Regions from separate parts of the Pantanalinema rosaneae CENA516 genome, predicted to be linked through region 2. Evidence: predicted binding sites of a transcription regulator. Region 2 holds the regulator's gene; each other region holds the start of a gene.
The links. The regulator NtcA, encoded in region 2, controls nitrogen genes in cyanobacteria. The targets are predictions, from matches to a motif close to TTTGTANNNNNNNNTACAAA.
Positions count from the first base shown of each region.

Region 1 (5,343 bases), on a different contig from region 2:
CGACGCACACCCCCGGGCAGTTCCGCCCAACCGCCTGAGTCAGCGAACAAATTATCGCGATCGCGCCGCCATCGACGAGACGGACGTTTGGGGCAGCGAGAGTTACCTGAACCCCAGCCCCGATCGCCCCGTCCGGCTCCCCGTCCCCGATCGCGTAGTGCAGCGCTTGTCCTGTATGCTACCCGAATGCTGATTTTAAGCATTGGCGTAGGCGTATTAGCTGGAACTGTTCTGTCAGCATGGGATCCGGCAACTCATTCCTTCCTGACGGGAAATTCATCTACTAACCAGCCTTCGACTCAGGCAATGTCGATCGCACCTAGCCCGGAATTAAAAATTGGGCAGGAAATTGCGGCGTTAAAGACAGCCGTGCAACCCGTGATTCAACAAAACCCTCAATTCAACCTGGGAGCCTATCTGCAAGATTTGGATGACAACAGTTATCTAGATATCAGTGGTAGCACTACCTTTGCCGCCGCCAGCACGATCAAAGTGCCGGTCTTAGTTGCCTTCTTTCAGGATGTGGATGCTGGAAAAATTCGCCTGGATGAGAAGCTGACCTTGCGGAAGGAACTGATTGGGCAGGGATCAGGGGATATGCAGTACCACCCATTGGGCACTCAGTATACCGCGCTGGAAGTGGCTCGCCAGATGATTATTATTAGCGATAATACAGCCACCAATCTGCTGATCGCCCGCTTAGGGGGGCAAGAGGTATTGAACGATCGCTTCCGCTCCTGGGGGTTAATGGCAACTGAGATCAAAAATCTGCTGCCCGATCTGGAGGGTACAAATACCACAAGTCCTAAGGATCTGGCGGCGGTGATGGTTCGGGTCAGCCAAGGTGAACTGATTTCCCTGCGATCGCGCGATCGCATGTTGGAGATTATGCGGCAAACCGTCAACAACAGTCTGCTGCCCCAGGGGTTAGGAGAAGGTGCGACCATCTCCCATAAAACGGGAGATATTAAATCTGTTCTGGGTGATGTGGGACTGATTGACTTGCCCAATGGCAAACGCTATGCGATCGGAGTGGTGGTGAAGCGTCCTGACAATAACTATCAAGCCGCCGAAATAATTCGTCAGGTATCACGAGCCGCTTATCAGCACTTTAACCGCCCTACTTCAACCGCTGCTCCAGCCCAGACGCAATCCTCCTCACCCCCCAACACTGGGGACACCCAAACGCCTGCGCCCCAGTCACCGCCAGCCTCGACGGATTCCCCCGGAACCGATTCTCCTGCGCCCGATAACACCATGCAAGCGACACGCTAACCACATCAAAGCTGACTGAACTGGGAGCAATACCGATCGGGCAGGTGGAATTCCTGACGCGATCGAGCAAGTTCATTAAGTTTTAATAGAGAGTTTCAGCATCCCGGTAACTCAAACACCGCTGCCATGAGGTCTGATCCAATCCTAGAAAACAGGCTGAACCAGGGCAGGTGTCGTCATTTCTCCAAGTAAATGAGACAAATATTGATTGTCCGATCGTGGTAATTAAATGTTTGAAGTTATGGTTAATTGGGTCAACGGATAGAGGTTTTTAGAAAGGATTTAGGCATACTGAGGAAAACTTAGTCGTTGCTGAAGCACAAGTGGGAAGGGAATGTCTCATCAGCCAATTTACCTAGACTGCCACGCCACTACGCCTGTTGATGAACGAGTGCTTGCAGCGATGCTGCCGTTCTTCACTCAACATTTCGGGAATCCTGCCAGCACTAGCCACCAGTATGGGTGGGAAGCTCAAGCGGCGGTGCATCAAGCAAGAGAAGTTCTGGCATCTGCCATTCAGGCAACACCCGAAGAAATTATTTTTACCAGTGGAGCCACTGAGGCGAATAACCTAGCCATTAAAGGGGTCGCTGAGGCATACCATAACCGGGGTCGTCATCTCATCACAGTCGCCACAGAACATAAAGCCGTTCTGGACACCTGTACTTACTTACAATCGTTAGGATTTGAAATTACCTTCTTACCGGTTGGAGAGGATGGGTTAGTTGACCTGGCACTCTTAGAACAATCCTTCCGCCCCGATACTATCCTGGTTTCAGTTATGACCGCCAATAACGAAATTGGTGTGCTTCAACCGATCGCCGAGATTGGCGCAATGTGTCGGGCGCGTCAGGTACTATTCCACACCGATGCAGCTCAGGCGATCGGCAAAGTGCCCCTGGATGTGGATGCCATGCAGATTGATCTGATGTCGCTCACCGCCCACAAAATCTATGGTCCCAAGGGGATTGGGGCACTGTATGTGCGTCGGCGCAATCCCAGAGTCCAACTGGCACCCCAACTGCATGGGGGTGGACACGAACGTGGGATGAGATCGGGCACACTTTACACTCCCCAAATTGTCGGATTTGCCAAGGCGGTAGAACTGGGCATCCAAGAAATGGCTCCGGAAACAGCCCGGGTAGCGCGGTTGCGCGATCGGCTATGGCAGACGTTAGCCGCCTTAGGGGGGGTATACCTGAATGGACATCCCATTCATCGGCTACCGGGCAATCTGAATATTAGTGTGGCAGGGGTCGATGGGCAGGCATTGACCTTAGGCTTGCAGCCGGTGATTGCCGTGTCCTCTGGGTCGGCGTGCAATTCGGCAAAAGCGGCTCCCTCCTATGTGCTAAAAGCCCTGGGACGTTCTGACGATCTGGCTTACGCCTCGATCCGGTTTGGTATTGGTCGCCATAACACTGAATCGGAGATCGATCGGGCGATCGAGATTACCGTCAATACCATTCAAGCCTTACGTCAGGCAAATCACCCGATGTTCAATAAGTTATCTGCCTGATCGGTTGTCTCTCAGCGATTCATTCGCATCCTCCGCAACAAAAGGTCACACTTCCTCAAGAAGAGTGACTTTTTTTATGGGTTTGCAACCTACCTTTAAACCTAAGGTCACCCCTCCGGCTGGAAAGGTGACCCATATTTATTTAGTTTCAACGTTTACTGAACCTAAACCGTAACTGCAATGCTAAAAACCAACGTTTAGTGACAATGCAACTTAGCTCATGCCGACATTGCTGGGGTTATAAGCGGGTGAGGCGGCATGGGAACGGTTGTGAACATGGCTCCAGAGTTCAGCCGCTTCAGCGGGCATGCCTACTTCAGCAGCAGCGCGGCTCAATACGCATTGTTCACGATTTCTGTGCATTTGTTGGTGACGAATCATCAACGCCCGAGCTTGATCTTGAGTAGACATAATGGTTTTCTTCCTTGGTCGCTTTTACCTTTACAACCTGAATATATCAGGAAAATTCTGTATCAAAAACTACTAAACGTTACTTTTAACAAAAATTAATGCCTAGTTAAGGTTTGGTAGGGGAAGTGGGAGATGGGGAGATGAGGAGATGGGGAGGTGGGGAGATAGGGAGATGGGGAGATGGGGAGCAATGGGGAGGTATTCGCGGTAAGCTCAAACAACAAAGTGTGTAGTGTGGATGACAGTGGAGCATGGCTGAACGAATTCTGGGGGAAAAGCCGGGAGAAAGTTGGCTAAAGATGGATGATTTGTCCTGGTTTTATCGGGAGGCAACCCCGATCGGGGACAGCGATCGCACTCCGGTTGTTCTGTTGCATGGCTTGGTGTCTCAGAGCTATGGTTGGCGGCATATTCTCCCTACCTTAGCGGCACAGGGATTTGGGGCGATCGCGCCGGATTGGATTGGGTGTGGCTTTTCGGCACAACCCGATCGGCGGGATTTTGCTTACACGCCAGAGCGATTTATCACTGCATTAGAAGAGTTTTTTACCGCCTTGGAACTGTCCCACTTTTCCTTAGTCGTCCAGGGATTTCTGGGATCGGTTGGCTTGCAATATGCGCTACGGCATCCTGAGCAGATCGATCGCCTGATGATTCTGAATGCCCCGATTGCTCCAACTGCCAAATTACCCTGGAAAATCAAACAACTGGGTATCCCGTTTGTCGGTGACATGATGACCCAAGATCCCCTATTAGTAGACCGGACTCTGGAAGGGGGAGGTGGCTATCGGGTGGAGGATGCCGATCTGGACATTTATCGTCGTCCGTTTTTGCGTAGCTCTGATGCGGGACGAGCCTTGTTGACCACAATTCAAAATTTGCAATTGCCTCAAGTAACAGCGGAAATTGCTACCGGGTTTCAAGCCTGGACAAAACCGGTGTTAGTAGCCTGGGGCGATCGCGATCCCTGGTTGCCCGTGGCGATGGCGGAAGAGTTTGTGCGATCGTTGCCCGATGGAGAACTGGTAATTTTGGAAGAGGTGGGTCACTATCCGCAGGAAGACTGGCATGAAAAGGTTAGCGAAGCTCTAATTCCCTTTTTGCGCCGCCAGGTGCTTTAAGGTTGGTGTACTTGTGGGGGCAGAATTTCGCCAGAACGCGGCTGATACGATAGACTGCTGTGTTGTAGCGTAGTTGAATTCTTTAATCAGAAATCTACATAGCCATGATGAAGTTCCGGTCTGTTCTCGTCATCCTTCTGGCGTTAGTCACGGCATTCATGCTGAATGTTGGCAGTGTTGCGGCTGCCAAAGTGAAGAAGCCCCAAACCTATACTCCAGCCCAACTGGAGCGAATTCAGGAGTACGCCTCGACCTTACAAGCCACTCGCGATCGTCTTCCTGAACTGGCAACCTTAATCCAACAACAGGACTGGACATTTACGCGTAATTTTATTCACGGGCCGTTGGGTGAACTGCGGTCAGACATCAGTGGTTTGATTCGCAACCTGTTGCCCGATGCCCAACCCAGTGCCCGGTTGCTCGCCAAAACCCTGTTTGATGATCTGATCGCGATCGATACCGCCGCTCAAGCCGGGGATTACAAGAAAGCGATTCGTAACTATGCCGAAACCCTGCGCGACTTTGATGCATTTACGGCAATTCTACCCAAAGCTTAATTGTTTAGCGGCGTAAATTGAGGGTTACCCTCAATGTCGCTACGATCGTTGTGTAGTCATCAGTTGGCAGTTTTCAGTCGATGCCTAATCACTGATCACGGCTAATTGGTGACTCCTCTTTTTTACATTCATGATTAGCCATGACGAAGGTTGTCATTATTGGCTGTGGCGTAATTGGAGCGGCGATCGCCTACGAACTCAGCCAGGTTCCCGGACTAACGGTGACAGTGTGCGATCGCGAGACTCCGGCTCAGGCGGCTACTGGCGCGGCACTCGGGGTGTTAATGGGGGCAATCAGCCAGAAAGCCAAGGGTCGAAAGCTGCAAATGCGCCTCAGCAGCATCCAACGCTACAACACCTGGATTCCCCAGTTAGAGCAAGCCACTGGTCACAAAATTCCGTTTAACCAACAGGGCATTCTACGGCTGTGTTTTGAGGGGGAAGATTTAGCGTCCTGGCG
Region 1 is NZ_JBLZFZ010000037.1:1,229-6,571, forward strand. It holds gene ACN4EK_RS20035 (serine hydrolase) at 1-1,275, shown strand, start outside; gene ACN4EK_RS20040 (IscS subfamily cysteine desulfurase) at 1,610-2,794, shown strand; gene gifA (glutamine synthetase inactivation factor IF7A) at 3,008-3,205, opposite strand; gene ACN4EK_RS20050 (alpha/beta fold hydrolase) at 3,457-4,326, shown strand; gene psbQ (photosystem II protein PsbQ) at 4,431-4,883, shown strand; gene ACN4EK_RS20060 (NAD(P)/FAD-dependent oxidoreductase) at 5,024-5,343, shown strand, end outside.
Region 1: the regulator NtcA is predicted to act here: its motif matches at 3,262-3,281, upstream of gifA (glutamine synthetase inactivation factor IF7A).

Region 2 (5,343 bases):
TTTTCCAGATAGCGGCGTTCTGCCAGGGTGCAGGGTTGGGAAGCCCGCAGAACAAACAAAATTGCATGACAATTATTGATATAGCCCAAAGATAATTCATTTCGAGCTTCAGTATCATTCAGCCCCGGACTGTCCACAATCTCCACCCCTTTCGACAGCAGTTCTAGCGGGTATTCCACCACCGCATGACTAACATCCGGAAACGCCTGTTGTTTCTTTTGTTCTAATTCTTTGGCTTCCTCAGGGTCGATCGTATAACGCTGTTTAAACGTATGGAAATCAACTTGTTGGGGCGATTTACCATCATTAAAGTGAATGGTTACTTTTTTATCAGGTCCATACTTTAGAACAGTGAGTAAAGCCGTACAGGGATTAACATCACTGGGTAGCAAATTCTCACCGAGTAGGGCATTGAGCAACGTACTTTTGCCCCGTTTCATATCCCCTAACACTAGCAACCGAAACACACCTTGCCGCAAGTTTTTGCTAGCCGTCACCATATCCTCGATCTCCCGCTCTAGCCCCAGTTTGCCCGACGCTTTCTCACCATCATATTCAGCCTGAGTCAGTGTTTCGGCAATTTTGCTCATGTGGTTGGCAACCTGTTGGCGCACCCTGGCTACCCGTTCCAAATCACTCAGAAAGCCAGTTGTTTCAAGTTTCATGGTCATAGTGGATGGTTAGTTAGAAGAACAGCATCAGTTAACGGTGATTACTTGCCCCGATCGCCATGAAATGACGTTGGATCACATATTCAAACTGATAGAAATAGGCGGCAATGATCACTCGCACCACTAAGGGCAGGATTTGCCAAACGACGATCGGCAATGGCTGCGCCTGAAGCATGACCGCAAAATTCAGGTCAACCAGGTTCGGTAAGGGTGAAACCAGACTGAGCAACGCCGTCGCCATCAACAACGACAGATAATTACTCACCCAGCCATATAACCCTTCCCACCAACTAATCAAACCAGGGAACAGACCAGGCGTAGACTCGGTTTCCGGCAGACGACTATCCGGAAAAAACTGATCCAACGTGCGATGTAACCAGTGATGCAACACCGCGATCGCCGGGATGGGTAGCAGAAATATCAGAATGACCAGCAGATTACCAATCCGAGGAAACCACTGAATTAAAAACGCGATCAGCCACCAAACCGCCGGAATTGCCGCTTGTAACCCAGTCATGAACAAAATTAGCAATAGCCCATTGAACCAGGAACGGGGCATGGGCAACCAGGCAGGCCAGTTTTGCATAGGATATCCTTGCTACCTTCTATTAGGTATCACTGCGATCGACGAGAATTCCGGTTAACGTTTAGCACGATTGCCTTTAAAGAACAGCATGTAGGCAACCCAGGCAATCACACCTACCATCAGGAACATGGCAATTTGGCTGGCCATCTTCACCGCCACCGCTACCACAATCACCAATCCGACAAAGGTCGCGACATTTTGAATTTGCCGAAATCGCTGCCGCACCCCCCGTTCGGACGGCTCATGTTTGACAGTGGGTGAAATCGGAGGTTGGATAATTTCAGCTTCTAGCTCTCGTAAGCGCAATGCTCGTTCACGTTCCTGAAGCTCCTGCTCTCTGCGTCGAAGCTCGTCATCATTTAGATTTTGGGGATTCATGAGACACCGTTAGAAGCAAAAGAGAAAAAAGCAAAAACGATACCCAGCGAAGCCTGTCGAGCGATCGCTATGCTGCTCTACCTTAACTTTCCCAATTCCAGAACGCCAATATCAAATCAGTTGAATTTGCCCCTACCGCCATTTATTTAAGGTTTGGGCTATCAAAGCCATTGTTATTTTCAGTTCGGAATAACACCTGCCCATTCTGCTCAGCCAGCAATTCCACCTTTAATGGGCCTGCCGTATAAATATCATTCGCTGCGATCGCTTTTAGCCCTACCGATTGCCGATACTGCTTGAGTTTATCGATAAATACAATCAAATTTTGCACTCGCCCAATTTGGACGGTATCCGTTAAGATGCCCAGACGACGAGCCCGGAATCCCGCCGCCGCCAATAATAAATTAATCCGCTGTTGCATCTGATCGTCAGATAACGTGGACGGGTCAAATGAGGTCGCGGCGACCAGATCATCCTGCTGAAAGACAAGGCGATTGGGGACAGCTTCAGCAAACACCTGGATAGAACGCTCCCCCACCAGATAGTTAGCGGCGGAAGAAATTCGCACTACGTAATCCTGACCATCGTTAATTTGTTGATTTAATTGCTCGACCTCTAGCTTTGTGATCTGAATAATCTGCTCCTGCTCTTTTGTGCCCGGTTGGACTAATTGCAACGCCGATCGATTCGCCTCTCGCAACAGTTGATCCACAGCTTGCTGTGCCAGTTCCGGGTCAACCACCCGCACCACTGCCGTCGCTAACACCTGCCCTCGCTGCACCGCTAAGTTGCCCTGGCGTAAACCCTGAGCTTCCCGTTCCAGACGACCCACTTCCCGCGCCAGATAGTCCTGCTGAACTTCCAGTTGCTTCAGTTGCCCTTCCCGCTCCTGGATCACCCGCTCTCGATCTGCGATTTGGGCATCCCGTTCAGCAATCACCTGGTTGCGTTCCTGTTGCAATTGGCTGATCTCTGACCGTAATCGACCCCCTTGTTCTGAGACGACCGCCAGTTGCCTGCGAGTTTGACCCAGTTCAGCTTCAATCCGCGATCGCTCTGCCTGGGCACGGGAACGTTCCGCGATCGCCGTTTGCAAGGACTGATTCGTTTCCGTTAATTGTTGTCGAGTTTGGGTAAGTTGCTTCTTTGCCGTAGCGCGATCAGAGCGAACCTGATCCAGTTCGTCTTCAATCTGCTCTTTTTCATCTCTCGCCTCGCGCAGGTCAGAGCGGGTTTTCCGCAGTCGCCGTTGAATCGAATTGAGTTCAAACACCCCTGTACGCAATTGTTCACTGGCCGCAAACAGGACACCTAAGGTGGAAGCCGCAATAATCCCCCCCGTCAGAATGGTAATTAACGTCGCCGTCCGCCGAGGTCGCAGGTTAAACAGGCTCAGTCGAGCTTTGCCCACCTTGGTTCCCAGCCGATCGCCAACCGTAGCAATCACCCCACCCAACACCAACACCGCCAAAATTAAGATGTACCCAATGGACATCGACACTCCCAAACGCCCTATCTGCCTCGATCGCTCAAGTGCATCGTTTTAATAGATTAATAGACTGCTTTACCCCGGAAACCGTGTCCCCAGACATTGCACCAGACTTTCACCCATCAAATCTGCATGGCAGAGTCCTAAAAACCTGGCAGACGAAATCCTCAGGGCGAAAGTTCATCTACAGCCTACCGTATGTCTATTCAGTTATTGCGATTAGGAGGAGCGAATGGGGTCAGAAGGTTAGTTAAACTGCTGACTTAAGGTAACTGGATTGTGAACCGTGATTTTCTTCTTATGGATTGAGATCATTTTGTCCTGGCGTAGATCACCCAATAAGCGGGTTACGGTCACTCGGGTAGACCCGATCGCTTCTGCAATTGCCTGGTGCGACAGTTTCAAGTCGATCGTAATTCCATCTTTAGTCGGTAGCCCAAAATCACGACACAAAATCAACAAAAAGCTAACCAGCCGTGATCCCATATCCCGGTGTGCCAGGGTTTCAATCATCATTTCGGTTTGTAAGATCCGCGAGGATAATCCCTGAAGCAAGACCAATGATAACTCAGGATTTTCCTTTAGGGCTTTCTCCATTTGCTCGATCGGCACTGACAGTAACTCTACAGGTGTAAAGGCAACCGCATGATAAAAGCGGTCAGACCGATGCCCAGTAATCAGGGACAGCACCCCAAACACACTGTTTTCTCGTAATAAGGCGACGGTAATCTCTTCTCCAGCCTCATAGACCCGTGAAAGCTTCACGGCCCCCTTGAGCAAAAAATACACCCGCTCGGCTGGATCACCCGGGAAAAAGATCGTCTTGCCTCGTTCAAAGGTTTCAACAACGGGCGGAAATGCTCCCCCACTCATTTGGCGGAATACTGATGCCAGCGGCTGATCTTGCGTCACTACCATATCCCCTGACTGGTGCGATGAACGTTGCCCAGATAACAACGGTGAGGTTTACTAAACAGATCTGTAACTTAGAACACTTAAACTTACTTCACAGTGGTTTTTTGTGCCATTTGCTACAAAATTACTTCCGGTCAGAAGTATTTCGTTCGTTCGCTAACTAAATTGAGTCAATCGCCCTCCGATGCAACCAGCTTAGAAGGAATTATCCCAATTTTATTGAGGATTTTAGCCTGTGTCAGAAAAATTCCGCGATCGCTTGAGGGCAACTGGATTGCGTCGCTACCTGAGATCAGCAACCAACGGCAGAATGGTGGCATTCAGAACATCTGAATGATCAGATCTGCTACCGTTGTACCCCATCTTTGAGTATTCTCATAGGTGCGCTTAATCATTGCATAAAGTACCGATCGCCATGCTGGATTTGACAGGAAAAAACGCCCTGGTTACAGGGATTGCGAATAACCGCTCGATCGCCTGGGGCATTGCCCAGCAACTTCACCAGGCCGGAGCCAACATCGGGGTGACTTACCTCCCGGATGAGAAGGGCAAGATGGAAAAGAAAGTTGCCGATCTGGTGGAACCATTACAGCCCAGCCTCTTTGTCCCCTGCAACGTTCAGGATGATGCTCAAATTCAGGCTACCTTCGATACGGTGCGGGAAAAGTGGAGCAAGGTAGACATTCTGATTCACTGCCTCGCCTTTGCCAATAAAGATGACTTGTCCGGTGGCTTCGTCGAAACCTCCCGCGATGGTTTTGCGCTGGCAATGGACATCAGCACTTACTCCTTGGTGAAACTCTGTGCTGCCGCCAAGCCTTTAATGACCGAAGGGGGCAGTGTCGTAACCCTGACTTATCTGGGTGGAGTGCGGGTGATCCCCAACTACAACGTGATGGGGATCGCTAAAGCCGGATTAGAAATGAGTGTGCGGTATCTCGCGGCTGATCTGGGTCCCCAAAATATCCGGGTGAATGGCATCTCGGCAGGACCGATTCGGACGTTAGCTTCTTCAGCCGTCGGCGGCATTCTGGATATGATCCACCACGTTGAGGAAGTGGCACCCCTCCGCCGAACCGTGACGCAGACAGAAGTGGGCAACACGGCTGCCTTCCTGTGTAGCGATCTGGCAAGCGGCATTACCGGGCAGATCCTTTATGTCGATGCGGGCTACGAAATCTTAGGCATGGCATAGGTCATCGGCTAAATATGAGTAAACTCGCTGGGGTGTTTAAGATTTATGCATCCCAGCGATCGCATGTAAATATTCAGAAATCTTCTGACCACAAAAAACCCCGGCAGAA
Region 2 is NZ_JBLZFZ010000063.1:12,953-18,295, forward strand. It holds gene ACN4EK_RS26450 (dynamin family protein) at 1-671, opposite strand, end outside; gene ACN4EK_RS26455 (hypothetical protein) at 703-1,257, opposite strand; gene ACN4EK_RS26460 (hypothetical protein) at 1,312-1,635, opposite strand; gene ACN4EK_RS26465 (DUF3084 domain-containing protein) at 1,778-3,130, opposite strand; gene ntcA (global nitrogen regulator NtcA) at 3,371-4,042, opposite strand; gene fabI (enoyl-ACP reductase FabI) at 4,434-5,234, shown strand.

Region 3 (5,343 bases), on a different contig from region 2:
GCGATCGCAGCATTTTTAGGTGTTCAATGCGGGATTGAAAATAGCTCCCATCCAGGCGGCTATAGTCATAGCGCTGAGTGTTGTTTAAACAGATTGCCCATGCCCAAATATGAGCGACCTGGGTAAAGGCTTGCAAGGAGGCAAGTTCATCCTCCAGTAAGGGGGCAACGGTTTGATAACCACTAATAAACGCTTCCCGCACTTTTGCTCCCAAGCCTGAATGTAGTGCCACCTGAAGAAATTTAGCAATTTCAAAGATGCGCCAGCCATAACCACATTGATCAAAATCAAACAGGGTCATCTGTTGTTCGGGCGTGAAATGCACATTACCACTATGGGGATCGCCCCAACAAATTCCCCATAAGGGCGGTTCCATTGGGAAGGGATGCAATTGTGAATGAAGTTGTTCTACCACATCGGTCAAATAGGTCAAATCCGCCGATCGCTGCTGTAAAAAAGGGGCGATCGCATGGAACGAATCATGCAGTAAATAATCCAGAGTCAATGGTTGTCGATGGGCTTGGGTAGTAAAACCTGCCGCCGTTTGATGCAATTTAGCTACTGTTTCCCCCAGGCTAAAACTCTGGGTTGGGTTTAAATCTCCTACAGCGATATTGCCCGGTGCATACACAAATAGTGCAGCATATCGTTGACCTTCTAGGGCATTAATTGCGATCGCAAGTTGTCCGGTTTGAGTCCGGAGGGGATAGGCAACTGGAATATAGCGTTGATGTAAGAAATCCAGTAATTCTAATTCAAAATCAATCTCTGAGCGCGATCGCCAATGGGCATGGGAAACCCTCAAGACATATTGGCGATCGGCCGTCTCAACTAAATAGACATCACTTAAACCCCGATGCCAAAATTGGCAACTTGTCACCGTACCAATGGCATATTGATTAAGCACTTCGGTAATCAAAGCACTGCTGGCAAGAACGGAATAGACGACTGGAAACATCGTGTCAGCCATGAGTTCGCTCAATCACATGACTATTGCCAACAGCGTGATTAATCGATCGCCTAGACAACCTGCCTAAACCATCAACATGCCGTTAGGGGATCAAGTACACCATTCAATGCAATGGCATATATTGTTAAATCTACTACTAACTAATTGGCTTGCAAGCGATCGTCAGCTTTTGCTGATAATTATGGTGTTTTAACATTTAGTTCCCGTTGCAAATTAAACTAAATCCTCACCCCTACTGCTTAATAAACCGCGATCGTTTGAATGAGTAAGCGAAATTCACCGGGAGTGAAGTGAGGATTTAACGCTCCATCGTATTCAAATTTGCTCAACATCAGTTGTAACGATCGAATTTGAGCCGGGTTCAGCGATCGACCCGAATTGACGGTTTTGGCTCGAAACACCGGAGTCATTTGGGCAAACGGAACCTGGATTGTGATCCATTGCTCGGCAACCGTATCAAAGGAATAGGCGTAAGCTACACTATCCCAACTATCTTCATCTCGAATCAAAAACTTATATCGCTGCCCGTCGCCCTTAACCCGCAGTTCAATCCCCGTATGCCCCGATATATTCAGAGGTGGCTCAAAGTTACGGGTACGCACCGACGCGAATCCACCGGAATTGGCAGTAGAGACATTGCCAGTAAATAGAGCTACATTGCCCTGAGCTTGGAAGGAACTGGCACTAACACCGCCCATCACCACATCATCCAGGGCTCCCCAGGTTTGATCGAGTGTCGTTGTCGAGTCAGTAAAGTCAAAGAGAATCCCAGCTTGGGGTTGCGGAGGTGGCGGGGGAGGAGTAGAACCAAACATGATTTTCTGGAGCCAGCTAACAATCGGAATCGTTTCAAAATAGGTAAGGGTGTGGAAAAAGCGTCCCACATCCCAGGGCGAGCGATCGGATGAAGACATTGGAAATTTTCAGTAGAGTTTAGATAGGCATCAGCCAGGATGGTTTACCTTGATTCTAAGCAAATCCTATTGGCTTCGCTGGAGTTGGACGATACAGAGGCGCGATCGCTGTTACAACCAACTCTGCAAGAATCAAAGGGTCATATCACTTATGTAATCAGGTATACCTGTAGAAAACAGCCATGACAGAAGCGAGAAACGTATTGGGAACTCCGTTAGAAACCTGTTGTACGGAGCCTATGACGGGGTTTTACCGGGATGGTAAATGTAATACAGGCGCTGGAGACATGGGGGCTCATGTGGTTTGCGCTCAAGTCACCGCCGAGTTTTTGGCGTATACCCAAGCTCAAGGGAACGATCTATCTACGCCTGCCTTTGGGTTTCCAGGGTTGAAACCCGGCGATCGCTGGTGCCTATGTGCATCTCGCTGGAAAGAAGCGTTAGATGATGGCGTGGCTCCCCCGGTGGTACTAGCCGCGACCCATGCCTCCGCCGTGGAATATGTCACGTTGGCAGAACTAAAGCAACACGCGATCGACCATCCCACCTAATGCTATAACCCTGATTCTGACTTGGAGTGCCAGTCACCCTCGTTGCCTTTCTCATATTTATGTTTGACCGCACTCCAGGCAACCCGGAACGCCCGTTCCTCATCCTGATATTCCTGCTCAGCGCTATTAAAAGCCGCTTGAAAGATTTCCTGAGCATGTTTGGGTAAGTGATGCTTAACCGCATCCGGTAGATCTTGCAGATGTTGATAGGGCATAGGACAACTAAAGGCAAAAGTGTATTGCAGCTTACCCACGATCGTAGAAGCCTGGGCATTGGTGTGCCTCTTTCAAATGCAGGATCATAGGGGTTAAGTGCGAATCGAGTAACTATTATTTTATTTTTATATAAAAAGCCTCTAATTGCATGTAGCAAATAGCACCCTTTAGCGATCGGTAGCAGACTTGGTTTTTGTGTCCCTTGTAACTTAACTACCTATAGCAATAGAGGCAATTGTTATCCCCCTTCTCTCAGGTCGAGATGCTGTCTACTTCTAGAGGCACAATGCACTTAGAGCGATCGCTTCAATTACGGTCTTAAGTCAAAAAAAGTACTAACTTCATCTCAGGGTGCGGATAACCCTACCGTAAGAGGTAGAAACATCCACATTGACGAAAGTATTTCGTTTCATTAAATTTCCATCAAGCTTTCTAACTTAGTTCTCAAGCGAGATGAATTTCTAGAAAGTTTTCTGTACAAGGATATAGGCGGTCTAAACCCATTTAATCCGATCAGGAGGTTCGTTATGCGAATTGCTCAGATTGCCCCCTTGTGGGAAACAGTACCTCCCCCCGCCTATGGGGGAACTGAGCTAGTTGTCAGTCTATTGACTGATGAACTGGTTCGACGAGGTCATGAGGTAACTTTATTTGCATCGGGTGATTCCACTACCCTTGCCAATCTTCAAGCAGTTCATCCTCGGGCTCTGCGGCTTGATCAAAACATCAAGGAATACGGCATTTATGAAATGCTGCATTTAACGAATGCCTATGAACGAGCCGATGAATTTGACATTATTCATTCCCATGTTGGTTGTGCAGCATTGCCCTATGTCAAGCTAGTCAAAACGCCAACGGTTCACACGCTGCATGGCATCTTTACCCCCGATAACGAAAAACTATTTACTCACGCCAAAAATCAACCTTACATCAGCATTTCCAATTCCCAACGCAATACTACTTTAGGGCTGAATTATGTAGCTACCGTCTATAACGGGATTAATGTTGATAGCCATAAATTCTATCCTCAACCCTTAGATCCTCCCTATCTGGCATTCTTGGGTCGAATCTCGCCCGAGAAAGGAGCACACCTCGCGATCGAGATTGCCAAACGTTCCGGCTGGTGTTTGAAGATGGCTGGTAAGGTTGACGTGGTCGATCGCGACTACTATGAAACTGAAATTAAACCTCATATTGATGGTGAACAAATTCAGTATCTTGGTGAAGCCAATCATATTCAGAAGAATATGTTAATGGGGAATGCGGCAGTCACGCTATTTCCAATTACCTGGAAAGAACCCTTTGGCTTGGTGATGATTGAATCGATGGCGGCTGGAACTCCTGTAATTGCGATCGAATTAGGCTCTGCCTCTGAAGTCGTAGCCGATGGGCAATCTGGGTTCCTCTGTCATAGTGTGGATGAGTGTGTCGCTGCGATCGATCGGGCTACTCAACTCAGTCGTCAGGGCTGTCGGGAGTATGTGGTCAGTCGGTTTAGTGCCCAACGTATGGTGGATGGCTATGAAGCGGTCTATCAAGATATCCTAGCCCAGCGCTTTGCTCGGAATGGTCATCTCCGCAGTCCAGTGGCTAGCCACAATTAACCAGGGGGTGTCAAGGGTTCGGTGTTGCTGAATGAATCGCAGTGTGAATTGCCAGATCTGTCCTCACCCTAGCCCTCTAGCCAGAGAGCGGGAATAAAAGCTGGCTCGGTTCCTTTCTCCCCAGGGAGAAGGGTTGGGGATGAGGGCAAATTATACTTGTACTTGCATTCAGCAACACCAATTTGCTTTCGATCACAATTTAATCGAAGTAACAAATTTAAAGTTAATCATTAGAAACTGCGATCGAGGGGCAGATCTAAAATTAGCGAATTAAGATTAAACATAACAGCAAGGATGAAACAGAATTAAAAATTACCCGTAGTCGCTATGCCAGAGACAGTCAAACTGGATGGTAGAGTTTTTGTGCCTGTAGACCAGTTACCGATGCCGGAATGGGCATGTGTCACCAGCGAACGTCCTCAACCCACCCTGACCCTCAAAGATGATGATCTGTTTTTAATTACGGATACGTTAGGGAATATTTCCGGTTGTTCAGGAGACAGCGTTAACGCCAGTTTAGGATTATTCTGCCGTGATACTCGGTTCCTCAGTCGCTTAGAAGTTCAGATCGATGGACGATCGCCGATTCTCCTCAGTAGCAATGCTCAACGGGGCTTTGCCCTATCGGTGTTATGTGCCAATCCCCGGATCGACGATCGCATTCCGGCTGAAACGATCGGGATTCAGCGAGAGATGGTGTTAAATGGGGGACTATTTGAAGAGTTAACGCTCACCAACTACAGCACCAAACCCGTTCAGTTTGAACTTAGTCTCAGCTTTGATGCTGACTTTGTTGATTTGTTTGAAATTCGGGGATTTAATCGCAAGCAACAGGGACGCTTACTTCGACTCGTGCAACCGATCGCGCCACCAGATCCAGTCGAAGCTACCAGTGAAATAATCACAGATACCGACTCATCCACTCCCTATGGACTGCCAACGACGACAAATGAGCTAGTCATGGGTTATCAGGGGCTAGATGGGATCATTATGGAATCCCAGATTCAGTTTTTACATCATCCTCCCAGCCACCTCAAAGGCTATACCGCTCTCTGGGAAATTGAGCTAGAACCACATGAAACCCGCCA
Region 3 is NZ_JBLZFZ010000029.1:18,932-24,274, forward strand. It holds gene ACN4EK_RS17340 (homoserine kinase) at 1-970, opposite strand, end outside; gene ACN4EK_RS17345 (CIA30 family protein) at 1,210-1,884, opposite strand; gene ACN4EK_RS17350 (DUF2237 family protein) at 2,067-2,435, shown strand; gene ACN4EK_RS17355 (ChaB family protein) at 2,438-2,650, opposite strand; gene ACN4EK_RS17360 (glycosyltransferase family 4 protein) at 3,179-4,255, shown strand; gene ACN4EK_RS17365 (amylo-alpha-1,6-glucosidase) at 4,583-5,343, shown strand, end outside.
Region 3: the regulator NtcA is predicted to act here: its motif matches at 2,768-2,787, upstream of ACN4EK_RS17355 (ChaB family protein).